2 regions of the Streptomyces cynarae genome follow, and region 2 is predicted to be linked to the other one. Evidence: predicted binding sites of a transcription regulator. Region 2 holds the regulator's gene; the other holds the start of a gene.
What was found. Region 2 encodes HspR, which represses chaperone genes until heat shock. Its sites were predicted from a motif close to TTGAGNNNNNNNNNCTCAA; they were not measured.
Positions count from the first base shown of each region.

Region 1: lon (endopeptidase La) is a predicted target of HspR. The motif match lies at 1,869-1,887, and genes of this name have one in related genera.

Region 1 covers NZ_CP106793.1:5,803,452-5,814,659, reverse strand. Annotated here, with positions in the region: gene lon (endopeptidase La) at 1-1,846, opposite strand, end outside; gene N8I84_RS26640 (rhomboid-like protein) at 2,101-2,754, opposite strand; gene N8I84_RS26635 (spermine/spermidine synthase domain-containing protein) at 3,113-3,799, shown strand; gene N8I84_RS26630 (response regulator transcription factor) at 3,912-4,649, shown strand; gene N8I84_RS26625 (HAMP domain-containing sensor histidine kinase) at 4,646-5,755, shown strand; gene N8I84_RS26620 (multifunctional oxoglutarate decarboxylase/oxoglutarate dehydrogenase thiamine pyrophosphate-binding subunit/dihydrolipoyllysine-residue succinyltransferase subunit) at 6,038-9,886, shown strand; gene N8I84_RS26615 (DUF6104 family protein) at 10,080-10,259, shown strand; gene N8I84_RS26610 (DUF4097 family beta strand repeat-containing protein) at 10,487-11,208, shown strand, end outside.
Region 2 covers NZ_CP106793.1:4,735,353-4,746,560, reverse strand. Annotated here, with positions in the region: gene N8I84_RS21755 (helix-turn-helix transcriptional regulator) at 1-722, shown strand, start outside; gene N8I84_RS21750 (helix-turn-helix transcriptional regulator) at 735-1,772, opposite strand; gene N8I84_RS21745 (sugar ABC transporter substrate-binding protein) at 2,136-3,272, opposite strand; gene N8I84_RS21740 (PA14 domain-containing protein) at 3,691-5,724, shown strand; gene N8I84_RS21735 (heat shock protein transcriptional repressor HspR) at 5,827-6,285, opposite strand; gene dnaJ (molecular chaperone DnaJ) at 6,290-7,456, opposite strand; gene grpE (nucleotide exchange factor GrpE) at 7,496-8,155, opposite strand; gene dnaK (molecular chaperone DnaK) at 8,152-9,999, opposite strand; gene N8I84_RS21715 (arsenate reductase/protein-tyrosine-phosphatase family protein) at 10,178-10,753, opposite strand; gene N8I84_RS21710 (polysaccharide biosynthesis tyrosine autokinase) at 10,750-11,208, opposite strand, start outside.

The DNA.
Region 1 (11,208 bases), 1.1 Mb from region 2:
CGGTCGCCACACCGGGGACCGCGGTGCGCCGCTCGGCCGGGTCCTGAGCGGACTCGGGCACGTGGTGCGGGCGCCCCAGCAGCCCGCGCAGGTCCTCGTCCCGGACGGTGAACGGCAGCTCCCGCTCGCCGAGTTCGTGCTGTGCCGTGACCTTGCGCAGCAGCCGCGCGATGGACCGCTCCAGGGTGCGCACGCCCGCCTCGCGGGTGTACTCGCCGGCGAGCTTGCGCAGCGCGGCCTCGTCGATCGTGACCTCGTCCTTGTTCAGGCCGGCCCGCTCCAGCTGGCGCGGGAGCAGGTGGTCACGGGCGATGACGACCTTCTCGTCCTCGGTGTAGCCGTCCAGGCGGACGATGTCCATGCGGTCGGCGAGCGCCTCCGGGATGGCCTCCAGGACGTTCGCCGTGGCGAGGAACACCACGTCCGACAGGTCGAGTTCGACCTCCAGGTAGTGGTCGCGGAAGGTGTGGTTCTGCGCCGGGTCCAGTACCTCGAGCAAGGCCGCGGCCGGGTCGCCGCGGAAGTCGGAGCCGACCTTGTCGATCTCGTCCAGCAGGACGACCGGGTTCATGGAACCGGCCTCCTTGATGGCGCGCACGATACGGCCGGGCAGGGCGCCGACGTACGTACGGCGGTGGCCGCGGACCTCGGCCTCGTCGCGGACGCCGCCGAGGGCGACGCGGACGAACTTGCGGCCCATGGCGTGCGCGACGGACTCGCCGAGGCTGGTCTTGCCGACGCCGGGCGGGCCGACGAGCGCCAGCACGGCGCCGCCGCGGCGGCCGCCCACGACGCCGAGGCCCCGGTCGGCGCGCCGCTTGCGCACCGCGAGGTACTCGGTGATGCGCTCCTTCACGTCCTCCAGCCCCGCGTGCTCGGCGTCCAGGACGGCCCTGGCGCCGCGGATGTCGTACGCGTCCTCGGTGCGCTCGTTCCAGGGCATCTCGAGCACGGTGTCGAGCCAGGTGCGGATCCAGGAGCCCTCGGGGGACTGGTCGCTGGTGCGCTCGAGCTTGTCGACCTCCTTGAGGGCGGCCTCACGGACCTTCTCGGGCAGGTCGGCGGCCTCCACGCGGGCGCGGTAGTCGTCGGACTCCTCACCCCCCTGGGTGTCGCCGCCCAGCTCGCGCAGCTCCTTGCGGACGGCTTCCAGCTGGCGGCGCAGCAGGAACTCGCGCTGCTGCTTGTCGACGCCCTCCTGGACGTCCTTGGCGATGGACTCGGCGACCTCCTGCTCGGCGAGGTGGTCGCGGAGCTGCTGGGTGGCGAGCTTCAGCCGGGCCACCGGGTCGGTGGTCTCCAGGAGTTCCACCTTCTGCTCGGTGGTGAGGAAGGGCGAGTAGCCCGAGTTGTCGGCGAGCGCGGATACGTCGTCGATGGCCTGGACGCGGTCGACGACCTGCCAGGCGCCGCGCTTCTTCAGCCAGCTGGCGGCGAGGGCCTTGTACTCCTTGACGAGTTCGGCGACGTGGCCGGGCAGCGGGTCGGGAACCGTCTCGTCGATGCGTGTTCCCTCGACCCAGAGCGCCGCGCCGGGCCCGGTGGTGCCCGCACCGATCTTCACCCGTCCCAGGCCGCGGATGAGGGCGCCCGGGTCGCCGTCCGCGAGCCGGCCGACCTGCTCGACGCTGCCGAGGACACCGGTGGCGGCGTAGGTGCCGTCGATGCGTGGAACGAGCAGGACCCTGGGCTTTCCGGGCTCGGAACGGGCGGCCGCCTGGGCGGCCTCCACCGCCGCGCGCACCTCGGAGTCGCTCAGGTCCAGCGGGACCACCATGCCGGGCAGCACAACCTCGCCGTCGAGCGGCAGCACAGGCAGGGTGAGCGGTGTGGACGTCGAAGCCATGATCTCCCCTTCGGCAGTCAAGTTGAGCTGTGCAGACTCAATGCACGAGAGGATTCGATTGTTCCCCGACCCTTGTTCGCTCTCGGCGATCAGTCGGTGCGAGTACCGTGACCAGCGGCGGAGCGACTCGGGGGCAGATCCCGCAGAGGGCGGGACGCATCACCGCGAGCGGCCGGGCGGCTTTCGCGGGCGGCACCTCCGACCGTGCTGCGTGGGTGGCTTCCGGCAGCGGAACCGCGGGGCGGAGGCCGGAGTCACCGAGCCGGCGCCGGGGTGACCTCGGCTCCGGTCCGGGCCCAGCGCCGTACCAGCGGCCAGGTCGCGATGCCGACCGCCAGCGCCATCAGATGGCCCCAGTCGCTCAGCGGATCCGTGAACTCGGCCAGGTCCTGGAGGAGTAGCGCGGCGAACACGATCAGCACGGTCCAGCGCAGCCACGGCCGCAGCAATCCCGTCAGCGCGCCCACGCTCGCCGCCACGCCGAAACTGATGCCGTAGTCGAGGCGGTGCAGCGAACTGTCCGGCAGATGGCCCGCCAGGACCGCGAGGCCGACCGGGACCTCGGTGCCCAGCGTCGCGAGAACATGCCCGAGCAGGAAGACGACGGCCGTGCGGGCACCGCCTATCCGCCGCTCCAGCGCCGTCAGCACGACCAGGAAGACGAGCGTGTAGTACGACATCATCCCGCCCGCGATCCACAGCGCGCTGGTCAGCAGCACCACCGCCGGACTGCGCATCAGATGCGCGACGTCCGTGCTGGATCCCTGATACAGGGCGATCACCAGCGACGGGTCGGCGAACTGGGCGAACAGTGAGGTCACCAGCAACACGGCGGCGTAGCCGAAAGTGAACGGCGCCCGCGTGGGGCTCGGCAGCAGCGATGCCAGGCGCGGTGCCGTCCACGGCACCGGGAGCGCAGCCGGGGCGCGACGGCGGCGGCGCCGTGCGCTGACGCGGCATGCCGTCCAGAAGCGGCGCGCCCGTCTCGGGGGGCGTGAGCGTGGCGTCAGCCGCCGAGACCGTACGTTCCAAGGTGCGGCGCTCCTTCCGTCGCGCTCCACCCTTCGCGCCGCGCCGGTCGCTGTCTATGACCGACGCCACCCGAGACGCGATTCATAGCAACTTCCCAGCTGTTTCCGGCGTCCGGGGTGACCGCGGACGGGCGTCGGCGGCATCGGTGGTCCGTTCGACCACTGCGGGAAAGGCCGTTCGACCGCCGGAGAAAATCCGTCGTCCCCCGCCCCGCCGGTCACCAGAATGTGGTCCATGCCTCATCCGTACGACACCGACGAGACCCCGGTGGTCCTGGACCGTCGTGAGGGACCGCACGGCGAGGTCGTGTTGCGGCGCCACGGCGAGCTGCTGCAGATCATCTCCAACGGCTGCTTCCTGATGGACACCTCCGACGGGCGCTCGGAACGGCTGCTGGTGCAGGCAGCGTCCGACGCCCTGGACGGCCGCCCGGACCCGAGCGTGCTGATCGGCGGACTCGGCGTCGGTTTCTCGCTCGCGCACGCCGCAGCCGACCCCCGCTGGGGTCGCATCACCGTCGTCGAACGCGAACGGGCCGTCATCGACTGGCACCTCGACGGGCCCCTGTCCGCGCTGTCCGCCGACGCGCTCGCCGATCCGCGCACCCGCATCGTGGAGGCCGACCTCGTCGCCCACGTCAATGAGACATCGGACACGTACGACGCCCTCTGCCTGGACATCGACAACGGCCCCGCGTGGACCGTCACGGACGACAACGGCAGCCTCTACTCGACGTCCGGACTCACAAGCTGCGCAAGGGTGTTGAAACCCGGCGGTGTGCTCGCGGTGTGGTCGGCCGAGCCCTCTCCGGAATTTGAAGGAACCCTTAGGAATGCCGGGTTCCGGCAGGTGCGTACCGAAGAGGTGCCCGTTGCCCGGGGCGTTCCCGACGTCGTGCACCTCGCGATCGGACCTGGATAGCCGACCGGCGGTAACTCCCCGTACGCTGCTTCCCTGACGCCGATCATTCAAGCGTCAAACGCAGTCATGGGATCACCCCACGGATTCCGGAAAGCAACCCCAGGGGCGGGCGATGGAGCAGACACATACCTCCCACAACGGCACGACGGCGACCCCGGGCGCTCAGCGGCGCGTCCTGGTGGTCGAGGACGACCAGACGATCGTCGACGCCATCGCCACCCGTCTGCGCGCGGAGGGATTCCTCGTGCAAACGGCAGGTGACGGTCCGGCGGCGGTCGACACGGCGGAGGCCTGGCAGCCCGACCTGCTGATCCTCGACATCATGCTGCCGGGCTTCGACGGCCTGGAGGTCTGCCGGCGCGTGCAGGCCCAGCGCCCGGTGCCGGTGCTGATGCTCACCGCGCGCGACGACGAGACCGACATGCTGGTCGGGCTCGGTGTCGGCGCCGACGACTACATGACCAAGCCGTTCTCGATGCGGGAGCTGGCGGCGCGCGTGCACGTGCTGCTGCGGCGGGTGGAGCGGGCCGCGCTGGCCGCCGCGACCCCGCGCACCGGCATACTGCGCCTCGGCGAACTGGAGATCGACCATGCGCAGCGCCGGGTGCGGGTGCGCAGCGAGGACGTCCACCTGACGCCCACCGAGTTCGATCTCCTGGTGTGCCTGGCCAACACGCCGCGCGCCGTGCTCTCCCGTGAGCAGCTGCTCGCCGAGGTGTGGGACTGGGCGGACGCCTCCGGCACCCGCACCGTCGACAGCCACATCAAGGCGCTGCGGCGGAAGATCGGAGCGGAGCGCATCCGGACGGTGCACGGCGTGGGCTACGCCCTGGAGACCCCGACGCCATGAGCGACGGGCGGTCGGCCGCGCGGAGGAGCCCCGGGCAGCCCTGGGGCGGCGTACGTCCGTTCTCGATCAAGACCAAGCTGGGCGCGCTGGTCGTCATCTCGGTGTTCATCACCACGGGCCTGCTGATGATCGCGGTGCGCACCGCCACCGAGCTGCGGTTCATCACGGTGTTCTCGATGATCGCCACCCTGCTGATCACGCAGTTCGTGGCGCACTCGCTCACCGCCCCGCTGGACGAGATGAACGCGGTGGCCCGGTCCATCTCGCACGGCGACTACAGCCGTCGCGTGCGTGACAACCGCCGGGACGAGCTGGGCGACCTGGCCCAGACGATCAACCTGATGGCCGACGAGCTGGAGGCCCAGGACAGCCAGCGCAAGGAGCTGGTGGCGAACGTCTCGCACGAGCTGCGCACCCCCATCGCGGGCCTGCGCGCGGTGCTGGAGAACATCGTCGACGGGGTCACCGAGGCCGACCCGGAGACCATGCGCACGGCGCTGAAGCAGACCGAGCGCCTCGGCCGCCTGGTGGAGACGCTGCTGGACCTCTCCCGCCTGGACAACGGCGTCGTTCCGCTGAAGAAACGTCGCTTCGAGGTGTGGCCGTACCTCTCGGGCGTCCTCAAGGAGGCCCAGATGGTGTCCTCCGCGCGCGCGGGCATCGCCTCGGGCTCCGGCACCCACACCCGTACGGACGTCCATCTGCACCTCGACGTCTCCCCGCCGGAGCTGACCGCGCACGCGGACCCGGAGCGGATCCACCAGGTCGTCGCCAACCTGATCGACAACGCGGTCAAGCACAGCCCGCCGCACGGCCGCGTCACGGTGAAGGCCCGGCGCGGACCCGCCCCGGACTCCCTGGAGCTGGAGGTGCTGGACGAGGGTCCCGGCATCCCCCAGTCGGAGTGGCACCGGGTCTTCGAGCGATTCAACCGCGGCGCCGTGAACCGGCCGCACGGGCCCGGCAGCGACGGCGGCACGGGCCTCGGCCTGGCGATCGCCCGCTGGGCGGTGGATCTGCACGGTGGCCGGATCGGTGTGGCCGAATCCCCGCGCGGCTGCCGGATCCAGGTCACCCTTCCAGGAGAGCCATCTCTGCCAAGTTGACGTAAAGTTCGAAGCGGAGCAACAAGATCCACGTCTGTCCGCGCAGCCGGATACGTGTGATCAGGCAGAGGCCCGCGTACTCCCCGCGCCGGGCCCGGGTCGTCGCACCCGTCCACAACCGGAACCACGCTTGTTTCCCGCCATTTCAACCCCTGAAACGCACTTTCTGATGTGACTTACGCGACGATGAACCGGCCCGACCTGACCTTCACGGTCTTGGAGGCGTAGCCTTTATTCCCGCTGTCCAATCACCTTGTGAAGCGGAAGAGGGCGGTTGCCGCCGTGTCGCCACAGTCCCCGAGTAACCCGAGCGTCTCGACCGACGACCAAGCCGGGAGGAATCCCGCTGCTGCGTTCGGTCCCAACGAGTGGCTCGTCGACGAGATCTATCAGCAGTACCTCCAGGACCCGAATTCGGTAGACCGTGCCTGGTGGGACTTCTTCGCCGACTACAAGCCCGGGGCCGCCGCCGCTGCCGCCTCGGCTCCGGCGGGTACCGCGGCCGCGGGGGCCGCGGAGACCACCACGGCGCCCCAGGCAGCGCAGGCCCCGCAGGCGGCAGCGCCCGCGGCCCCCGCCGCACCGCAGGCCCCGGCCGCCGCCGCTCCGCAGCCCGCCGCCGCACCGGCCCCGACCCCGGCGAAGCCCGCCCCGGCGGCCGCCGCACCGGCTCCGGCCAAGCCCGCCGCACCCGCCGCCGCGAAGCCCGCCGCGGCCCCCGCCCAGCCCAAGAAGGACGAGCCCGTGTCCGAGGCCCCCGCCGGCCCCGAACTGGTGACGCTGCGCGGCCCCGCCGCCGCCGTCGCGAAGAACATGAACGCCTCCCTGGAGATCCCCACGGCCACGTCCGTGCGCGCGGTCCCGGTGAAGCTGCTCTTCGACAACCGCATCGTCATCAACAACCACCTCAAGCGCGCCCGCGGCGGGAAGATCTCCTTCACGCACCTCATCGGCTACGCGATGGTCCAGGCCATCAAGGCGATGCCGTCGATGAACTGGTCGTTCGCGCAGAAGGACGGCAAGCCCACCCTCGTCAAGCCGGACCACGTCAACCTGGGCCTCGCCATCGACCTGGTCAAGCCCAACGGCGACCGCCAGCTCGTCGTCGCGGCGATCAAGAAGGCCGAGACGCTGAACTTCTTCGAGTTCTGGCAGGCCTACGAGGACATCGTCCGCCGCGCCCGCGACGGCAAGCTGACGATGGACGACTTCACCGGCGTCACCGTCTCCCTCACCAACCCCGGCGGCCTCGGCACGGTCCACTCGGTGCCGCGCCTGATGCCCGGCCAGTCGGTGATCATGGGCGTCGGTTCCATGGACTACCCCGCGGAGTTCCAGGGCACCTCCCAGGACACCCTGAACAAGCTCGGCGTCTCCAAGGTCATGACGCTCACGTCGACCTACGACCACCGGGTGATCCAGGGCGCCGCCTCCGGCGAGTTCCTCCGCCAGGTCGCGAACCTGCTGCTGGGCGAGAACCGCTTCTACGACGAGATCTTCGAGGCCCTGCGCATCCCCTACGAGCCGGTCCGCTGGCTCAAGGACATCGACGCCAGCCACGACGACGACGTCACCAAGGCCGCCCGCGTCTTCGAGCTGATCCACTCCTACCGGGTCCGCGGCCACGTCATGGCCGACACCGACCCGCTGGAGTACCAGCAGCGCAAGCACCCCGACCTGGACATCACCGAGCACGGCCTCACCCTGTGGGACCTGGAGCGCGAGTTCGCCGTCGGCGGCTTCGCCGGCAAGTCGATGATGAAGCTGCGGGACATCCTCGGCGTGCTCCGCGACTCGTACTGCCGCACCACCGGCATCGAGTACATGCACATCCAGGACCCCAAGCAGCGCAAGTGGATCCAGGACCGCGTGGAGCGCGCGCACTCCAAGCCGGAGCGCGAGGAGCAGCTGCGCATCCTGCGCCGGCTGAACGCCGCGGAGGCCTTCGAGACCTTCCTGCAGACGAAGTACGTCGGCCAGAAGCGCTTCTCCCTCGAGGGCGGCGAGTCCGTCATCCCGCTGCTCGACGCGGTGATCGACTCCGCTGCCGAGTCCCGCCTGGACGAGGTCGTCATCGGCATGGCCCACCGCGGCCGCCTGAACGTGCTGGCGAACATCGTCGGCAAGTCGTACGCACAGATCTTCCGCGAGTTCGAGGGCAACCTCGACCCGAAGTCGATGCACGGCTCCGGCGACGTGAAGTACCACCTGGGCGCCGAGGGCACCTTCACGGGCCTGGACGGCGAGCAGATCAAGGTCTCGCTGGCCGCGAACCCGTCCCATCTGGAGACGGTCGACCCGGTCATCGAAGGCATCACCCGGGCCAAGCAGGACATCATCAACAAGGGCGGTACGGACTTCACGGTCCTGCCGGTGGCGATCCACGGCGACGCGGCCTTCGCGGGCCAGGGCGTGGTGGCCGAGACCCTGAACATGTCGCAGCTGCGCGGCTACCGCACCGGCGGCACGGTCCACATCGTCATCAACAACCAGGTCGGCTTCACCGCGGCCCCCGAGTCCTCGCGCTCCTCCATGTACGCGACGGACGTGGCCCGCATGATCGAGGCCCCGATCTTCCACGTGAACGGCGACGACCCGGAGGCGGTCGTGCGCGTGGCGCGGCTCGCCTTCGAGTTCCGCCAGGCGTTCAACAAGGACGTGGTGATCGACCTCATCTGCTACCGCCGCCGCGGTCACAACGAGTCGGACAACCCGGCCTTCACCCAGCCGCTGATGTACGACCTGATCGACAAGAAGCGCTCGGTGCGCAAGCTGTACACCGAGTCCCTGATCGGTCGCGGCGACATCACCCTGGAAGAGGCCGAGCAGGCGCTGCAGGACTACCAGGGCCAGCTGGAGAAGGTCTTCACGGAGGTCCGCGAGGCCACGACCGCCCAGCCGAGCGTCGGCCCGGTGTCGGACCCGCAGGCGGAGTTCCCGGTCGCCGTGAACACCGCGATCTCCACCGAGGTCGTGAAGCGCATCGCCGAGTCCCAGGTCAACATCCCGGATTCCTTCCACGTGCACCCGCGTCTGCTGCCGCAGCTGCAGCGCCGGGCGGCGATGGTCGAGGACGGCACGATCGACTGGGGCATGGGCGAGACCCTCGCGGTCGGCTCCCTCCTCCTGGAGGGCACCCCGGTCCGCCTGTCCGGCCAGGACTCCCAGCGGGGCACCTTCGGCCAGCGCCACGCGGTCCTCATCGACCGCCAGACGGGCGAGGAGTACACCCCGCTCCAGTACCTCGCCGAGGACCAGGCGCGCTACAACGTCTACAACTCCCTTCTGTCCGAGTACGCGGTCATGGGCTTCGAGTACGGCTACTCGCTGGCCCGCCCCGACGCGCTCGTGATGTGGGAGGCGCAGTTCGGCGACTTCGTCAACGGCGCGCAGACGGTGGTCGACGAGTACATCTCGGCGGCGGAGCAGAAGTGGGGCCAGACGAGCGGTGTCGTCCTGCTGCTCCCCCACGGCTACGAGGGTCAGGGCCCGGACCACTCCTCGGCCCGCGTCGAGCGGTTCCTCCAGCTCTGTGCCCAGAACAACATGACGGTCGCCATGCCGACCCTCCCGTCGAACTACTTCCACCTCCTGCGCTGGCAGGTGCACAACCCGCACCACAAGCCGCTGGTGGTCTTCACCCCGAAGTCGATGCTGCGTCTGAAGGCCGCCGCGTCGAAGACGGAGGAGTTCACGTCGGGTCAGTTCCGCCCGGTCATCGGCGATTCGACGGTGGACGCCGCTGCCGTCCGCAAGGTCGTCTTCGTGGCCGGCAAGCTGTACTACGACCTGGAGGCCGAGCGCACCAAGCGCGGCATCACGGACACCGCGATCATCCGCCTCGAGCGCCTGTACCCGCTGCCGGGTGCGGAGCTCCAGGAGGAGATCAAGAAGTACCCGAACGCCGAGAAGTACCTCTGGGCCCAGGAGGAGCCGGCGAACCAGGGCGCCTGGCCGTTCATCGCCCTGAACCTGATCGACCACCTGGACCTGGCGGTCGGCGCGGACATCCCGGCCGGCGAGCGCCTGCGCCGCATCTCCCGCCCGCACTCGTCGTCCCCGGCGGTGGGTTCGGCGAAGCGGCACCAGGCGGAGCAGGAGCAGCTGGTGCGTGAGGTGTTCGAGGCGTAGGTCTCACGGCACCGCGAGGGGCCCGGTCCCGAGTTCCGGCTCGGGACCGGGCCCCTTCGCGTTGCGGGTAGCCCCCCCCACGCGCACGTGGAGGCGGGCCCGGGCAGGAGAGCGGTGCGTGCAGTGATCCGGTGCTGCCACGCGGCTTAACCTGGAGTTGTACGTCCGGCCCAGCGCCTTCAGGAGAGCATCCGTGTACTTCACCGACCGTGGCATCGAGGAACTGGAGAAGCGGCGCGGCGAGGAGGAGATCACCTTCGAGTGGCTCGCCGAGCAGCTCCGCACGTTCGTCGACCTCAACCCGGACTTTGAGGTGCCGGTGGAACGGCTGGCGACCTGGCTGGCACGGCTGGACGACGAGGAAGACGAGTAGGCGGCATCGTCGGGTGGGGCGCCCCGTGGACGGGGGCGCCCCACCGTTGTGCGTGAGCGATCACCGGAACGAGTGTCTTGACTTCCCGTGTCCGCGATATATCGTGAATGGCGAAGACGCGATATGCCGCGTCCGTCGACGTGTGGCGAGCGTGTGCGGCGTGCGAGCCTGCCGAGGCGACCGCCCGTCGCCCGCCCGAGCCCGCACCGGCCGAGGAGGTCAGCACCATGCCCGAGTGGTCCGTCGCAGAGCCGAGGAAGCTCACCTTCGACGACCCGGTGACCGCACTCCACGTGCGCATCGTCAACGGAACGGTGAACGTCGTGGGCACCGACGAGGGTTCCGCACGGCTGGAGGTCTCACAGGTCGAGGGCCCCTCCCTGACGGTGACACAGAAGGACGGCACCCTCACCGTGGCCTACGACGACCTGCCCTGGAAGGGCTTCCTCAAGTGGCTCGACCCCAAGGGCTGGCGTCGCAGCGCGGTGGTCTCCCTCGCCGTCCCGGCGTCCACTCGCGTGGAGGTGGGCGTGGTCGGAGCCGACGCCCTGGTCTCCGGGATCGACGGCGGCGCCGACGTCAAGAGCGTCACGGGCGCGACGACCCTGGTCGGCGTCTCCGGCCCGGTCCGCGCCACCACGGTGTCGGGAAACGTGGAGGCCCAGGGCGTCACCGGCGAGTTGCGGCTCAACTCCGTCTCCGGCGACCTGACCGTCATCGAGGGCGCGTGCCCGTCCGTGAAGGCCGACTCCGTCAGCGGTTCGATCATCCTGGACCTCGATCCCACGAGCGGTCCCACCGAAGCGCGTCTGACGAACGTCTCGGGCGAGATCGCCATCCGTCTCCCTCACCCGGCCGACGCCGAGGTGGAGGCGAACACCGCGAGCGGCACGGTGTCCAACGCCTTCGACGACCTGCGCGTCACCGGGCAGTGGGGCGCGAAGAAGAT
Region 2 (11,208 bases):
CCATCGAACTGACCGAATCCTTCGAGCCGTTCATGGCGCTCAGCGCCCTGGCCCCCGCCCCCACCCATGCCATCACCGTGCTCGAGGGCTCCGACCGGATCAACGCGGCGCTCAACCTCGCCACGGCCGAATGCCGTCACGAGGTCCTGACGGTCCAGCCGGGCGGGGGACGCAGCGAGCACATCCTGAGGCAGGCCCTCGAGCGGGACCGGCCCCTGATGGAGCGCGGCGTGAGCATGCGCACGCTCTACCAGCACACCGTGCGCCACAGCCTGGGAACCATGGCGTACGTGGACGTCATGTCACGCGGCAAGGTCGAGATCCGCACCCTGGAGGAACTCATAGGGCGGCTCATCATCTGCGACGAGACGGTCGCCTTCGTCCCGGCGCACGACGACCAGCAAGTGGCCCTGGAACTCCGTCATCCCGGCCTCGTCAAGTATCTGATCAAGGTCTTCGAGCACCTCTGGCGCCGCGCCACCCCCCTGCGCGAGGAAGTGCCCTACGAACCCGCACGAGACGGCATCACCGGCGTCCAGCGCTCCATCGCCAAGCTCCTGGTGGAGGGTCACGTCGACGAGGCCATCGCCCGCCGGCTGGGGATGAACGTCCGCACCTGCCGGGCCCATATCGCCAAGCTGGCCCAGGCCCTGGGCAGCGGCAGCCGCGCCCAACTCGGCTACCTCATCGCCCGGTCCGGCATCCTGGAGGAGGAGCACTGAGGCGCGGGGGTCCTACAGCCCGGTGGGGGATTCCGGAGCGCCCGGAGCGGTGACGGGCAGCAACTCGGGCGCGTGCGGCGGACCGTCCAGGCCCGCCTGGGCGATCCTCACCCCGAGCTGCGTACGGCTCGCCGCGCCCAGGGTCTCGGACAGCCGGGCGATGTGCGCGCGACAGGTGCGGACGCTGATGCCCAGCCGTTCGGCGACCACCGCGTCCTGGTGGCCCTCGGCGAGCAGCGCCGCGATGGACCGCTCCCGGTGGGTGATGCCGTCGATGCCCGTCTCGGGCAGCGGCGAGGTGAGCGGGATCGCCAGACGCCATAGGCGTTCGAACACGGTCACCAGGTACTCGATGATGGCCGGATGGCGCAGCTCCAGCGCGATCGTGCGGTCCGCGTTCGCGGGGATGAAGGCGACGGTGCGGTCGAAGACGATCAGCCGCTCGGGCACCTCGTCCAGGGTGCGCGCCTCGGCCGCGTCGCCCATCAGCTCCATGTAGGTGTGCAGGCCCTGGCCGTGCCGGGCGACATGCGTGTACAGGTCGCGCATGCGGACCCCCCGGCGGCGCATCTCCAGCGCCCGCGGCAGGCCCTCGGCCAGTTCGTCCTCGCGGCGGATACCGCCCGGCTGCACGGTCAGCACCTCGGTCGTGCACTGTTCCGTGGCCTCGTCCATGGCGGCGCGGATCCGCGTCAGCCCGTCCAGCACGCGGATCGCCACGCCCTCCTGGGAGCCCTGCTCACGGCCGCCCAGCCCGGCGTACCACTCGACGGCGGCCACCGCCGTGCCGACCCGCGCCCGACTCGCGGAGACCTCCTCGTGCACACCGCGCAGCAGCCGGGTCATGACCTCCTGCGGGGCGGTGGGCACCAGCCAGTCCATGTCGTCGGGGTCGGGGTGCAGCAGCGCCAGCTCCAGCAGGCACGGCACCTTCGCGGCGTCGGCACGGGGCACCCGGCCGCGACGCACGGCCCGGGAGTACACGCGGGTCCCGGCCTCGCAGAGCCGGTCAGCGCCGTGCGGATGCGCGTCCGTCCCGTGCCCGGCCATCTTCCACCCCTGGCTTACGACTCCTGGCTCCCGCGTCCCGCGCGACGCGGCCCGCCGGCGACTCCCTCACGCACCCGGACGCGCGCCGTCCGCACCGCGCCCCGCACGCCTTCGCAGCGCAACTATGCGCGGACCCGCCCGCCACCGCAACACGGCTCCCCCGCCACAACGCCCGCCCTTGACCGGGAACATGCTGGTTTCACCCCACCTCCGGAACTTCCGCTGCACCAAGCTGACGGGGCCGTTCACGGAACTCCTCGATCCGCAATGGCCGCGACCCGTGCCCCTTCAGGGGCACGGGTCGCAGAAGGCACGGCCGGGGTCCGGGCCGACACGCCGGCCGCCCGGTACCCCGAAGGCGCGCTAGCGCAGGCGGATCGCGGAGCAGTCCGCCTTGTACTTCGCGGTGCAGATGTCCTTGACGGTGTAGATGCCGTCCTGGATCACCGTGTCCTCGATGTTGTCCCTCGTGAGGGCGACCACCGGCACGAGCATCGACGGGATGTTCTTCTCCGTCGGGCTGTCGACATGGTCACGGGTCAGCGCGTCGAACTCGATCGAGCGGCCCTGGACCTTGGCCACGGCCATCTCCGCGGCGTTGTTCGCCTCGTCCGGGTACGACTTGTACACGCTCATGTACTGCTCACCGGAGACGATCCGCTGCACCGCGTCCAGCGCCGCGTCCTGCCCGGTCACCGGCGGGAGCTTGCTGACGCCCGCCTCCTTCAGCGCGTCGATGACGGCGCCGGCCATGCCATCGTTCGCGGAGTAGACCGCGGCGATGTTGCTCAGCCCGACGGCCCGGATCGCCTCGGCCATGTTCGCCTTGGCGTTCTCCGGCTTCCAGTCCTTGGTGTCGAAGGACTTGACGATGTTGACCTTGCCCTGGAGCTCGCTGAGCGCGCCCTCCTTGAACTGCGCCGCGTTCGGGTCGGTGGGCGAGCCGTTCATCATGACGATCTTGCTGCTCGAGGCCTTGGCGCCGAGTGCGTCCATGAGGGCGCGGCCCTGCACCTGGCCGACCAGTTCGTTGTCGAAGGAGATGTACGCGTCGATGGGGCCCTGTGCGAGCCGGTCGTAGGCGATGACCGGGATGCCGGCGTCCTTGGCCTTCTGCACGCCCGGCGCGATGGCCTTGGCGTCGACCGCGTCCACCAGCAGCACGTCCACCTTGTCGGCGATCATCTGGTCGAGCTGCTTGTTCTGCGTGGCCGCGTCGGCGTCGGCGTTCGCGTAGACGACCTTGCCCTTGTTGTCGGTGAGGGAGGCGACCTGCTTCTCGATGATGGGGTAGTCGAACTTGTCGTACCGCGGGTTCTCCTTCTCGGGCAGAAGGAGACCGACCGTGATGTCGTTGCCCTTCTTCGGGGTGGCGGAGCTGCTGCTGCCGCCGACTCCGTCGATGACGCCGCACGCGGCGAGCGAGACGGCCGACGCCGAGGCGGCCAGGGCTATGGCGGTACGACGCACAGCGGTCCTACGGGTGGTACGAACGTTCACATCAGGTGCCTTCCGGGCGAGGGAGCAGCGTTGCGACCCAGGTGGCTGAAAGCCAACGCGGGGACGGTGGGCAGCGTCAAGAACTACGGGTTAACGAGATGGCAACAGGATCACTGTGCGAGTCAAGTGAAAACCAAGAGAGCGTTGTGTGGGGGCCGCTTCCGCGCCTCGGCCTGACATCGACTCACCCCGTCACCTGGAGCGATCGACGACTGACACATGGTCAACTTCTCGGCGGCGCCCGTCACTTCGGCCGGATCCCGGAAAACGTGATCCGCATCACGTGCTGCCAGGCGGGTCACTCCGCCCCCGATCCCGAAGAGTCAGCGAAAAGTAAAGTTCCTGTACAACCTCTCCCTCACCTCACGGGTCGTGATCACAAACGCCTCACCGCGTCCCGATCCGATCAGAGGACCGAATGAACCAAGCCAGACGACGCACGACCGCCGCCGCGGCCACCGCCGTCGTGCTCGCCACCGCGGGCGGCCTGCTCACCACCGTCATCACCCCCGCCTCCGCCGCGACCACCTGCACCTCACCGGTGTTCAAGCGGCAGTTCTTCGCGAACACCGGCTTCTCGGGCACCCCGAAGAAGACCGACTGCGACAGCACGGTCAACGAGAACTGGGGCACGGGCGCCCCCGCTTCGGGGCTGCCCAGGGACAACTTCTCCGTCCGCTGGACCCTGACCCGCGACTTCGGCTCCGGCGGCCCCTTCGCCTTCACGGTCAGCACCCAGGACGGCATCCGCGTCTACCTCGACGGCACCCGCAAGGTGGACGTCTGGAAGAACGTCTCGACCACCCAGAGGAAGACCGTCAACGTCACCATCCTGTCCGGCAAGCACACCCTGCGGGTTGACTACGTGAACTGGACCGGGACGGCGAACGTCTCGTTCTCCTACACGCCCCGCACCTCGGCCACCGTCGACAAGGTCAGGCCCCTCGCCCCGACCGGCGCGACCTGGAAGTCCCAGACCGGCACCGGCAACAGCACCACCGCGGTCCTGTCCTGGGCCGCGAACAAGGAGATGGACCTCGCCGGTTACCGCGTCTACCGGCAGGCGGCGGGCACCGGCACCTGGGCCAGGGTCGGCACGACCACCGGCCGCACCTTCTCCAACACCCCGCCGCAGACCGGCCAGTCGTACCTCTACCAGGTCCGCGCCTACGACAAGGCGGGCAACGAGTCGGTCGGCTCCGCCGCCCTGGGGCCGCTCACCACTCCGGACTTCGTCGCGCCGGCCGCACCGGTCCTGACCGTCACGAGCACCGCGGACGCCAACGACCTGTCCTGGACGGCCCCCGCGGACGCGGTCTCCTTCCAGGTCTTCCGCAAGAAGACCTCGGACCCCGACACCGAGTGGAAGGAGTACCCCGAGACCACCGGCACCAGCTGGTCGGACACCTCGGCGGTGTACGGCATCTCGTACGACTACAAGGTCCTCGCCCACGACGCTGCCTGGAACCACACCTTCTCCGCCGTCGTCAGCGGCCGGCCGACCATCACCCCGCCACAGAACGTCACGGCCACCACACCGTCGTACGGCGCGGTCATCAGCTGGACGGAACCCTCAGGCGACGACACCACCGGCTACACGGTCCTGCGTTCGCCGGCCCCCGCGGACGGCACCCGGACGTGGACGACCGCCGACTGCCGCAGCCGTACGACGACCACCGACGAGTCCGGCGCCACGGTCCACAGCTGCACCGACTACGACGGCGACCGGGGCGTCACCTACGCGTACGCGGTGCGCCGCAAGGACTCCTACGACCGCTGGTCCGTCGCCTCCCCCGAGGTCCTCGTCACCCGACCCGGCGACGAGATCGCCCCGCCGGCCGTGACCGGCCTGACCGCCGAGCCCCTGGAGTACGGGATCCGGCTCGACTGGGACCCGAGCCCGGCGGCGGACCTGGCCAAGTACTTGGTCTACGAGCAGCCGACGCGCTGGGCGACGCCCCAGCTCGTCGGCTCCGTCGACGGCACCAGGTCGGACGCGCTGCTGCGGACGCCCGCGGACGGCGAGCAGAAGCGGTACGTGGTCGTCGCCGTCGACGTCTACGACAACGCCGCGACCTTCGAGAGCGAGGACTGGACCTCGCCGGTCGCCACGGTCGAGGTCACCGAACGGGACCTCAGCCCTTCGACGGTCCCCGAGAACACTGCCTGCGACCTGGACGTCATCGCCCTCGCGTCGGGCGACGTCCAGGTCGACCCGTTCTGCTCCGGCTCGCGCTTCACCGAGACGGACGGCTACCACGTCTACCGCTGGGACCCCAGGACCGGCAGCTGGGTCCGCCTGACCGAGACCCCCGTGACGACGTCCTACTGGATCGACACCGCCGCCCCCGCCGGAACCACGGTCTACTACCTGGTCTCCTTCACCGAGGCGGACGGCACGGAGGCGTTCTCCAACGCGGACGACGCGGTCACCCTGCCGAGCGCCCCATGAGGACCACGCGGTGAGGACACCGTGAGCCGAACGACGAGGAAGGGCCCGGAGCAGGTCTCCGGGCCCTTCCTCGTGGGTGTGTCGGCGTCCGCCAGGGTCTGGCTAGGACAGGCCCTGGTCCTTGGCCTTCTTCGGTCGCCACACCACCAGCGCGCTGGTCTGCTGGACCTCCTGATACGGCACCAGATCCCTGCGGTAGGACGCGTGGACGGCCGCCTCACGCTGGCGCATCGCCGCGGCCGCGCCGTCGAGCGCGTCCTGAAGCTCCGCGATGCGGGACTGGAGCGCGGCGACCTGGTTCTCCAGTTCGATGATGCGCTTGATGCCGGCCAGGTTGATGCCCTCGTCCTGCGACAACTGCTGCACCTGGCGGAGCAGTTCGATGTCACGGGCCGAGTAGCGCCGGCCCCGCCCCGCGGTGCGGTCCGGGGACACGAGCCCCAGGCGGTCGTACTGGCGCAGCGTCTGCGGGTGCAGTCCGGAGAGCTGGGCCGCCACCGAGATGACGTAGACCGGGGTGTCCTCGGTCAGCTCGTACGGGTTGCGTCGACGGCCGTCCATCTCGTCATGCTCCCTTCGCGGCCTGGAACAGCTCCGCCCGCGGGTCCTCGTCCGCGGTTGCCTCGCGATACGCCTCCAGCGCGTCACGAGCCTTCCCCGACACGTCCTTCGGGACACTCACCTCCACGGTGACCAACAGGTCGCCGCGGGTGCCGTCCTTGCGGACCGCGCCCTTCCCACGGGCGCGCATCGTACGCCCGTTCGGCGTGCCGGGGGGCAGCTTCAGCGTCACCGGGGGCCCGCCGAGGGTGGGCACCCGGATGTCGGCGCCGAGCGCCGCCTCCGCGAACGTCACCGGGACGGTGACCGTCAGGTTGTCGCCCTTGCGGCCGAAGACGGGGTGCGGATTGACATGCACGACCACGTACAGGTCACCGGCCGGGCCGCCCCGCTCGCCGGGCGCGCCCTTGCCGCGCAGCCGGATGCGCTGCCCGTCGGACACTCCCGCCGGGATGCGCACCTGCATCGTCCGGGACGACTTGGCCCGGCCGCTGCCCTTGCAGACCTCGCACGGGTGCTCCGCGATCAGCCCGCGGCCCTTGCAGTCCGGGCACGGGTCGGTCAGCGAGAAGCCGCCGCCCGAGCCCCGCGCCACCTGCCCGGTGCCGACACACGTCGGGCACACGCGCGGCGTGCCGTTCTTGTCGCCGGTACCCGAACAGGCCTTGCACGGTGACTGCGAGGACATGCGCAGCGGCACGGTCGCCCCGTCCACCGCCTCCATGAAGCTCAGCGTGACCTCGGACTCGATGTCCTGGCCGCGCCTGGGCTGCGTACGCGTGCCCGCGCCGCCGCCACGGTTGAACAGGCCCCCGAAGACGTCACCGAGACCACCGCCGAAGCTGCCCCCGGCGCCGCCCTGGCCGCCGAAGAGGTCGCCCAGGTCGAAGTTGAACGAGCCGCCCGCCCCGGGGCCGGGACGGAAGCCGCCGTTGCCGAACAGGGCGCGGGCCTCGTCGTACTCCTTGCGCTTCTTGGGGTCGCCGAGGACGTCGTTCGCCTCGGAGATCTCCTTGAAACGTTCCTCCGCCTTGGCGTTGCCCTTGTTGGCGTCCGGGTGGAACTCGCGGGCGAGCTTCCGGTACGCCTTCTTGATCTCGGCCTCGGTGGCGTCCTTGGGGACGCCGAGGACCTTGTAGTAGTCCTTCTCGATGAAGTCCTTGGTGCTCATCCCCGACGTCCCTCCTTCCCTTCGCGTTCGTGGTGTACGTCAGCCCTCGTCCGGGCCACCGTTCTCCTTGTCGTCGCCCGCCTCGCCGGTCTCCTCGGCCTTGACCGTCTGCGCTCCCGGCTGCGGCTCGGCGACGGCCACCCGCGCGGGGCGGATGGTGCGCTCGCCGAAGCGATACCCGGGCTGCAGAATCGCCACGCACGTCGTCTCGGTGACGTCCGGCGCGTAGCTGTGCATCAGGGCCTCGTGGATGGTCGGGTCGAAGGGCTCGCCCTCCTTGCCGAACTGCTGCAGACCCATCTTCGCCGCGACGGTCTCCAGCGACTCGGCGACGGACTTGAAACCGCCCACCAGTTCGCCGTGTTCCCGCGCGCGGCCGATGTCGTCGAGCACGGGCAGGAGCTCGCTCAGGAGGTTCGCGACGGCGATCTCCTTGACCGCGATCCGGTCGCGCTCGACGCGGCGGCGGTAGTTCTGGTACTCGGCCTGGAGGCGCTGGAGGTCCGCCGTGCGCTCGCCGAGCGCCTTGCGCACCTGGTCCAGCTGGGCCACCACACCGGCGTTGTTCTCGCTTGCGTCCCCCGCCGGGGCCGCCGCCTCCTCCGAAGAGGGGGAGGCGGCCTGCGGCTCGGCGTCATCAGGGGTGGCGCCGGAGGGGACGTCGGGCTTCTCCTCGAAGCCCGGGGTCTCCTCCGTCACGCGGCACCGTCCTTCCGCTCGTCGTCGACGATCTCGGCGTCCACCACGTCGTCGTCGGCCTTGGCCTCACCGGCACCGGCCGAGGCACCGCCGGCGGCGGCCTGCGCGGCCTGGGCGTCGGCGTACATGGCCTGGCCGAGCTTCTGCGAGACGGCCGCGACCTTCTCGGTGGCGGAGCGGATCTCGGCCGTGTCCTCGCCCTTGAGCTTCTCCTTCAGCTCGGCGACGGCGGCCTCGACCTCGGTCTTGATCTCGCCCGGGACCTTGTCCTCGTTGTCCTTGAGGAACTTCTCGGTCTGGTAGACGAGCTGCTCGCCCTGGTTACGGGCCTCGGCGGCCTCGCGGCGCTTGTGGTCCTCCTCCGCGTAGCGCTCGGCCTCCTCGCGCATGCGGTCGACCTCTTCCTTCGGGAGCGAGGAACCGCCGGTGACGGTCATCTTCTGCTCCTTGCCGGTGCCGAGGTCCTTCGCCGTCACGTGCATGATGCCGTTGGCGTCGATGTCGAAGGACACCTCGATCTGCGGGACGCCACGCGGCGCCGGCGGCAGACCGGTCAGCTCGAACATGCCGAGCTTCTTGTTGTACGCCGCGATCTCGCGCTCGCCCTGGTAGACCTGGATCTGCACGGACGGCTGGTTGTCCTCGGCCGTGGTGAAGATCTCGGACCGCTTGGTCGGGATCGTGGTGTTGCGCTCGATCAGCTTGGTCATGATGCCGCCCTTGGTCTCGATGCCGAGGGACAGCGGGGTGACGTCGAGGAGCAGGACGTCCTTGACCTCACCCTTGAGGACACCGGCCTGGAGCGAGGCGCCGATGGCGACGACCTCGTCCGGGTTCACACCCTTGTTGGCCTCCTTGCCGCCGGTCAGCTCCTTGACGAGCTCGGCGACGGCGGGCATACGGGTGGAGCCACCGACGAGGACGACGTGGTCGATCTCGTTGATGGAGATGCCGGCGTCCTTGATGACGTTGTGGAACGGCGTCTTGCACCGCTCCAGCAGGTCCGCGGTCAGCTGCTGGAACTGGGCGCGGGTCAGCTTCTCGTCGAGGTGCAGCGGGCCCTCGGCCGAGGCGGTGATGTAGGGCAGGTTGATCGAGGTCTCGGTGGACGAGGACAGCTCGATCTTCGCCTTCTCGGCAGCCTCACGCAGACGCTGCAGAGCCATCTTGTCCTTGGACAGGTCCACGCCGTGGCCGGACTGGAACTGCTTGACCAGGTAGTCGACGATGCGCTGGTCCCAGTCGTCACCACCGAGGTGGTTGTCACCGTTGGTGGCCTTCACCTCGACGACGCCGTCACCGATCTCCAGCAGGGACACGTCGAAGGTGCCGCCGCCGAGGTCGAAGACGAGGATCGTCTGGTCGTCCTTGTCGAGGCCGTAGGCCAGGGCGGCGGCGGTCGGCTCGTTGACGATACGGAGCACGTTCAGACCGGCGATCTCGCCGGCCTCCTTGGTGGCCTGCCGCTCGGAGTCGTTGAAGTACGCCGGGACGGTGATGACCGCGTCGGTCACCTTCTCGCCCAGGTACGCCTCGGCGTCCCGCTTCAGCTTCTGCAGGATGAACGCGGAGATCTGCTGCGGGTTGAAGTCCTTGCCGTCCAGCGAGATCTTCCAGTCGGTGCCCATGTGGCGCTTCACCGAGCGGATGGTCCGGTCCACGTTCGTGACCGCCTGGCGCTTGGCGACCTCGCCGACCAGCACCTCGCCGTTCTTGGCGAAGGCGACGACGGACGGCGTGGTCCTGGCACCCTCGGCGTTGGTGATGACGGTGGGCTCGCCGCCCTCCAGAACGCTGACGACGGAGTTAGTCGTGCCCAGGTCGATGCCGACCGCACGTGCCATGGTGAATCCTCCAGCTGACTTGAGTGGAACAGGCTCAAGGATGCACGAGGGTCGGCGCGGCGTCAACAGAGCTGAGTCCGAGGGACTCAACTTTTATCCGGCACCGTTCAGCAATCGGGGAATCACCGCAGGTGGCAGCGGGTGCAGAACACGCAGGGAAAAAGAGCAAGCTTCCCCCTCATACCGTTTTGTCCCCCACCGATGATGCACCCCCGTCGCTCATGACCCACAGCCGGGCCAGCCTGCTCACTGTCCCGTCGATCTCCCGGGCGCACTCGTACAGCTCATGCCGGGGCCTGCCCCAGGGGTCCGGGACGTCGTCCTCGTCCGGCGGCACCGGGGCGGCGGTCCCCCTGCGGGCGGCCGCGGCCGCCACCAGGGCCTGGAAACCGCCCACACCCCCGCCGCTCTCGTCCGCGAGCCGCATGAACTCCCTCAGCGTGAAACAGCGCCGCATCGCCCACGGAGCGAGCCGCACCGCCGCCTCCCGGTGCTCGCGCGCGAGCCCCAGGACCAGCGTGGCGCTCGCGACGAGCTGGTCCGTGAGCGGGCGGGAGACGAACCCCGAGCCGTCACCACCGAGCTCCTTCAGCACCGCACTGGTGGCGTCCTCCATGGGAGAGCGGTGCCACGCCTCCGTGCCGGCGCTCTCCGGCCGCAGGGAGGACCCGGGCGGAAGCCGCGCCGCCAGCAGCCGCTCGGCGAATACCGAGCGGTGCACGTTGCCCGTGCAGACGAAGAGGATGCGGGTCATCTCCCACCGGTCACAGGTGTCCCCGCGGATGCGGCCGCCTCCGTCCGGTGAGCCGAAGCACGGGGCGCGGGCAGTTCTCCGTAGCTCCCGTAGCCGTAGGTGCCGTAGCGGCCGTAGCGGCCTCCCTTTGGCACCGGGGCCATGCTGAAGACGGTGCCGAGGATGCGGACGCCCACGCGCTCCAGCGACTCCGCGGCGGTGCGGACCTGTTCCCGGCTCGTCTTCGCGGCGCGCACGACGAGCAGCGCGCCCTGGGTGAGCGAGGCGAGTCCGACTGTGTCGGCGACCGGCAGCAGGGGCGCGGTGTCGACGATCACGACCTCGTAGATGTCCGCCAGCTCTTGCAGCACCTCCTTCATACGCGTGGAGGCGAGCAGTTCTGTCGGATTCGGCGGTACCGCGCCGCCGGCGAGCACCGAGAGCCCGCCCACGACCTGCTGCATCACGTCCTCGAT